Linked DNA regions of Xanthocytophaga agilis. The protein of the gene in region 2 interacts with the protein of the main gene of each other region in a pairwise test. Links are inferred from orthologs where the notes say so. Each region holds a gene or a part of one and is shown on either strand. Other genes may lie near its edges.

Evidence for each region. The genes of interacting proteins can lie anywhere in the genome.
Region 1: the proteins of ftsZ (region 2) and rlmN interact in binary tests that used the Escherichia coli proteins (3 or more experiments, as listed by UniProt). The link is inferred for Xanthocytophaga agilis from one-to-one orthologs.

The regions. Positions count from the first base shown.
Region 1 is NZ_JASJOU010000002.1:831,046-834,267, forward strand. What follows is about bases 394-3,222. They hold rlmN (dual-specificity RNA methyltransferase RlmN), read left to right. Parts: upstream 394-1,182; coding sequence 1,183-2,262; downstream 2,263-3,222. Other genes in these bases: QNI22_RS10335 (hypothetical protein), read right to left, coding at 394-1,030; QNI22_RS10345 (YeiH family protein), read right to left, coding at 2,665-3,222. Outside these bases: more of QNI22_RS10335, read right to left, coding at 1-393.
Region 2 is NZ_JASJOU010000012.1:307,636-311,415, reverse strand. What follows is about bases 494-3,485. They hold ftsZ (cell division protein FtsZ), read right to left. Parts: upstream 2,696-3,485; coding sequence 1,292-2,695; downstream 494-1,291. Other genes in these bases: ftsA (cell division protein FtsA), read right to left, coding at 2,764-3,485; QNI22_RS28730 (MgtC/SapB family protein), read right to left, coding at 567-1,193; QNI22_RS28735 (TlpA family protein disulfide reductase), read left to right, coding at 494-555. Outside these bases: more of QNI22_RS28735, read left to right, coding at 1-493; more of ftsA, read right to left, coding at 3,486-3,780. UniProt on the Escherichia coli protein: Essential cell division protein that forms a contractile ring structure (Z ring) at the future cell division site. The regulation of the ring assembly controls the timing and the location of cell division.

The sequences.
Region 1 (3,222 bases), on a different replicon or contig from region 2:
AACCAGACCACAAAGCTAACGGAAAATGCTGCAAAAAACTTGTAATAACAGGTTGCAAGCCTGAAAAAATAATAAAAGTGCCTGGACTGGAAGCTCGGACTGTGGCATCATGGTTTTGCACAATGGATTCCAATAGAGATTGTCCTGTCAAAAAAGTATAGATTAAGGGCACCAGATTAAAGATTCCTGTAAAACACAGAAAGTAAATGCTCTTTCGAATTCTGGAACTGGTTGTTTTCAAAGCAGAACAAATACACACTGTACTACCCAGGGCTAGAAGAGCAATCAGAAGTATAGCTGCATAATAGAACTTAATCTGCCACAAAACAAAGAATGAAATTCCAAACCAACATATATATTGTATCCGAAGGTTTTTTAGTAGTTCTTTCCATTTTAGATTTCCAGAATCTGATGTGTATAGAATATGTAAGACAACTCCCACGATACAACAGATACAAACTACTGCAAGGAATTCTTTTAATACCCCACTACTCCAGAATACAACAGAGGGAAACAAAAAGAAAGCAATACAGGCACTCAGCCGGGTATCCGGAAAATAACGAACCAATTGGTTAGCCAGCTTCCATAATCCATAAAAGCTCAACAGCGAACAATAGATTCCGGTAATCCAATAATTGCGAAACGTGAAAAGAATTATCAGACTTATAAGTTTCGACATAAAAAAGGCTCTTGGCTGCTCTATGGCTAAATCCAGAAACACATAATGTTGTGTAAATGCAGTATTTTTGAGGAACAACACACGCACATAGTCCAAAGGGCTTTGAAAGGCAAGCTTATTTAGCAAAATTGATTCCTCAAACAGCACCCACGTATCTCCCTGATAAGGATAGTAGTAAAGATAAAGAAGTCCTAACCCACATCCTGCTAGTAACTTTATACATACAGCAGGCCAGAACCATTGTTTCAAAGGTGCATCTACCTGATATTTATACCACTGAATGAGCAAATAGGCTACCAATGGCAGATGGATCAGAAAAGGGATCAGTTGTTTAATTATGATAAATGACAAGGGAATGAATTAATGTATAGGGTTTATTGTTGCTTTACAAGGAGTTAAAATTAGTATCCTCTTCACGGAAGGACAAATTCTTTGTAAAAGATTCTGCGTATAGACACAGAAAAGAATTTACTTCCTGCAAATCTTGGTGTAATTTTGCAAGTATGGAAATAGAAACAGCAAAGCCTGTGGTACAGGTTGTGAAAAAAGATATTCGGAAACTGGCCTTGTCAGACATTAAAACTTTTCTGACTTCTCAGGGAGAGCAGGGATTTCGTGCCAAACAAATTTATGAATGGCTATGGAAGAAGTCTGCTACCCGTTTTGATCAGATGACAAACTTGTCTGTACCCTTGCGCAATTTGCTTAATGAGCATTTTGTAATCAATTCTATTTCTGTTGATAAAAAACAGGTTAGCAGTGATCAGACTATCAAATCAGCATTTCGCCTGTATGATAGTCATCTGGTTGAAGGGGTACTGATCCCAGCAGATGATCGTATGACAGCCTGTGTGTCCAGCCAGGTGGGTTGTTCACTGACCTGCAAGTTTTGCGCTACTGGCTATATGGATCGCAAACGAAATCTGGATGCAGCGGAAATTTATGATCAGGTAGTAGCCATACGCAATCAGGCAGAAGAACATTACCAGACTCCACTGACCAATATTGTGTATATGGGTATGGGTGAACCGCTGCTCAATTATGCCAATGTGATGGAATCTATTGAAAGAATCACATCTCCGGATGGATTAAACATGTCACCCAAGCGCATCACTGTTTCCACAGCAGGTATTGCGAAAATGATTAAGAAACTGGGCGATGACGAAGTAAAATTCCGTCTGGCATTGTCACTACATGCAGCCAATGATGTCAAGCGCGACCAGATTATGCCTATCAATGAAAGTAATACACTGGAGGCACTAAAAGAAGCCCTGATGTACTTTTATAAAAAGACGGGAACCCGCGTAACCTATGAATACATTGTATTCCATAACTTCAATGATTCACTTCAGGACGCCAGAGAATTATACGAATTTACCAAACACACCCCTTGCAAGGTAAATATCATTGAATATAACCCTATTGCAGAAGCTAACTATGTGAATGCGGAAGGTGATAAGATTGCTCAGTTTGGTAAGTTCTTAGAAGATAAAGGTGTAGTGGTTAATATTCGTCGGAGTCGTGGCAAAGACATTGATGCGGCCTGTGGTCAATTAGCAGGGAAGGATAAGCAGGTAGCTTAGTCGATAATCCAGATTGTAATGTGTTTGTTTATTATCCTTTTCTTTTAATGGCTTTTGATTACTTCTTCCATCTTCTGTTATAAGTTTATAGCCCAGAACATTATTCTTCTTGTGACCTCGCATTGTTTTGCTTGTCAGAAAAAGTGCATAAAAGGACACCTAATACTCTTTGGAATAGAATAACACAAAGAACTTTAGGTGCTGTCAACTTAAGAAAATACCCGGAAATACCTTCATTGAAAGAAACACTCCTCTGTCCTTCTGGAAGAATCTTGTGGCAAGGTTAGCGGCCTTTACTTTTGGAGTGTTTTCTTTTCTAAACAAGCATGGCTCTATTTGTCAAAAGTTTCTTTCAGAAGGACAGCAAAGGGAGGAAAACACCTGAAAGAAGCATAAGCTACTTTATCCTCCACTTAGAATAACCCAAAGAGATATAACTGAGATTACCAGCCATAGAATTATACCTAGCGTCAGTGGCTTCCAACCAATTTGTTTCATATCCTGTAAGGATATTCCTGCTCCAATCAGAAATAAGGCGGCAGTTAAACCAGCTTTGGCAGTTGAGGTTATAGTATGACTATATGAATGTATTTGAGGCAAATAACTATTTAGTAACATCATTCCTATAAACCCTCCAATAAACCAAGGTATTGTAATCTTCTTTTCTTTATTGTGAAATACCAAGCTACTAATCAGGGCAACAGGTACAATCCACAAAGCTCTGGCTAGTTTTACAGTTGTGGCAACCTGTAAGGCTTCTGTTCCGAAGTTACTGGCTGCACCTACCACTGAACTGGTATCATGAATGGCAATAGCTGCCCATAAACCAAACTGGTGTTGTGACATATGTAACGTATGACCAACTATCGGGAATAACACCAATGCTACTGCATTAAGCAGAAAGACAGTACCCAAAGCAACTGAAACTTCTCTCTCGGATGCATTGACCACAGGTGCAAT
Region 2 (3,780 bases):
GTAAAAGATTTTATGGATGAACGATCTCTGGGTGAAGCCTGGGGAAAGAAATACATGAGTTATTTAGACCAGAGTCTGTTTAATTCCGAACCTGGAAAAGATTTACTACGCAAGATAAAGCGAGACGCAACGAATCAGGTAGGTTTTAAAATGGCTGATTTTGAGTTGCCAGATACAACAGGTAAGCCAGTTTCATTGAAAGATATACACTCAACCTATACTTTATTAGATTTCTGGTCTTCCTGGTGTGGCCCTTGTCGTGCAGAGAATAAATTATTGACAACGATTTATACAAAGTACAAAAGTAAAGGGCTTGAGATTGTAAGTATATCAATGGATCAAACAAAAACGCCATGGATTAACGCAATCCACAAAGACGGACTTACCTGGCTTCAGTTATGTGATTTTAATGCCTGGAATGGTGTAGTTGCCAAACAGGTTAATCTTACCAGTATCCCTTACAACATATTGCTGGATAAAGATAAGAAGATTGTTGGAGTAGATTTGAAAGATGGAGAACTAGAGAAACTGCTTGATAAATTGTTATCTAACTAACCTCAGGCAACCTAGAAATCAAATTCGTGTATTTCTGGGCTATCAAATATCTCCTGAGAAAACTCCTTGTGATTCTTTTCTGAACCGGTAACTGTCCAGGTAGCAGTTACCAGGTTTCCTATACGGTTGTGTTTAGATTGTTTAATTTTTAAGTCAAATCTTTTAAGCTCCTTTTCATAGTGTTTTATACTACCCTGTCCTTGATTAAAAACAATCCTATAATTTCGAATTTGTTGCTTATGGCCAATAAGTTTTTGGACATATACCAATAGGAACAGAATAATTAGCACCAGAATCACTCCAACTGTTGCAAGGCTGTAATAACCACCCCCTATACACATTCCCAAGGCTGCTGTCACCCATACAGTAGCAGAGGTGGTTAAGCCACGAACATGATTTTCTTCTCTGAAAATAATACCTGCGCCCAGAAAGCCAATACCAACTACAATGTTTGAAGCAATGCGTTCATTATCATTTCCCAGATAGTTTGACATGATTGTAAACAAAGTGGCTCCAACACAAATAAGAGCGATTGTTCGTAACCCAGCAGATTTACTTCGATATTCCCGTTCTGCTCCAATTAGTGACCCTGCTAGCAATGCTATAAATAGCTTAAAGAAATCTTCATAATGCATCATAAGAATTGAAAGGATGTGTTTCAAACATACTTGGATACCCTAAAAACTAGAAAACCCTGGCATAAGGTCAGGGTTTTCTAGTTTTATGGACTTTCGGGTTAATCATCCAGATTATGCTTTGTGATATTCGGCTCAGAGGGTGGTTCGAAGATATGAATACCCCGACGAACGTAGGCTGGAGTTTCTGTTTTTTCCCTTATGTCTTCCAGTGTAAGCGTACTGTTTAATTGTCGTAAGTCTTTTCGATCTCCTAACTTTTTACGTTGTAAAAAGAGTTCAACTTCTTCTGATGGCTGGGATATTGGAGTAATTGGCTTTTCTTCAACTACTGATGAAGATTCTAATACCACAGGTGTAGGACCACCTACTGTAGATTTATCTTCCAGCGAAAACTCAAAAGGTAAAGACTTATTTACTTGTGGTACATTCACAACAACTTCTGGCTGAGGAACAGGTATTACTTCTACTTTGACAGGTTGTGCAGGCTCCGATTCTATAATTGCTTTTACTGCAGTATTTTCAGGTGCATCAAAGCCGGTAGCAATAATGGTTACCCGGATATGTTGTCCTAAAGAATCATCAATAATATCACCATGAATCAATTCATCTACCAGAATGCCTGTCTTCTCCTCAATATATTTCATGATCTCCTTAGTCTCACCCATGGTCATCTCAGCTTCCTGACTATAAAACATAGTAACCAGGATCTTTTTCGCACCACGAATATCGCGACTATTCAATAATGGAGAGTTTAAGGCTGCTTCAATAACCTTTCTTGCACGACTTTCGCCCTGAGCTGTTGCAGATCCGATTACCGCCTGACCTGCATTTTTCATTACCTTCTTTACATCTTCAAAGTCGACGTTTACATAACCAGGAACGGTAATGATTTCCGCTATACTTTTTGCTGCATTAGTCAGGATATTATCAGCTTCTGCAAAGGCTTTACTCTTTGGCAGGTCTCCAAATATCTCCAGAAGTTTATCATTGGAAATAAGCAGAACCGTATCACAATATTGTTTTAATTCGTCAATACCTTTGAATGCATTCTGAATCTTAATCCGACCTTCAAAGCTAAATGGAGCCGTTACAATAGCAACAGTCAGAACACCCATCTCCTTCGCAATTCGTGAGATAACAGGTGCTGCTCCCGTACCTGTTCCACCACCCATACCTGCGGTGATGAAAACCATCTTTACATTAGGAGTAAATAACGCCTTGATATCCTCTTCACTTTCCAATGCGGCAGCTCTACCTTGATCTGGGTTAGCGCCTGCCCCTAAACCTTCTGTAAGACTTGCCCCTAACTGAATCTTATATGGTACAGGACTAGATGTTAAAGCCTGAGCATCTGTATTACAAACGACAAACTCAACATCCCGGATTCCCTGACGAAACATGTGGTTTACTGCATTTCCACCACCACCCCCAACGCCAATCACTTTGATAATAGATTGGTTATTGATAGGTAAGTCAAATTTTATGTTGCCTATATTAAACATATTGGTTGTATGGGCTCTTAAATAATATCTTTCTAAATTTTAACTAAAACCGTTAGAATCAATAACTTTTAATAATCATTCTTATCTTCGAGGTCTTCAGATAGCCATGTCCGAATCTTTCCAAATAACCCACCTCCATTGTTTGTTTTAGGAGGATCATTACGTGGTGTAACGGTTGGTTTAATTTGTTGATAGCGGTTCTCTCTCGCATCCAGTGCATGAAACCCAACTAAGACCATCCCAACAGCTGTTGCATAACAAGGTTCTTTGATAAAACTAACAGGACTTAACCCCAAATGCTCTCCTGCATTACCAATACGTGTTGGCATGTCTGTTAGTTCTTCAAATAACTTATCTATATTCTGGAGTAATGCCGTACCTCCTGTCAATACAATACCTACATTCCGAATCCGGCTTTTGTAACCTGACTTTTCAATCTCCATATAGACCATCTCAATTATTTCACTGAGACGGGCCTCTATAATCTGAGCCACATTTTTCATAGAGACCAGCGTAGGTTGGCGATCACGTAAACCGGGAACAACAATCCGATCTTTGTGGCTTGTGAACTCAGGTGTTGCCATTCCGTATTTAACCTTCATGACTTCTGCCTGATTACGGGTTACCCCACACCCATGAGAAATATCTCTGGTAATTACATCTCCTCCAAAAGGTAATACAGCAACATGTCGAACAATTCCCTCGTGATAGATTACCACATCTGTGGTTCCTCCTCCAATATCAACCAGTACAACACCTTGTTCTTTTTCATCTTCACTCAATACAGCAAGACCTGAAGCCAATGGGGAGAAAAATACTTTATTTACCTCAAGACCTGCACGACGCATACAAATACCCAGATTTTGCATCACAGTCGACTGTACACTAATCACATAAAAGTCAGCATCAAGCCGTACTCCCAGCATCCCAACAGGATCTATCACACCACTCTCTCCATCCACACGATATTTTTGTGGAAGCACATGAATATTTTGGCTACCTAATGGAGGTGTGACGCGTTGCATATCTTCATTAAGCTGAGCTACATCCTGAATACTAATCTCTTCCTGTGTATTCCGTCGGGT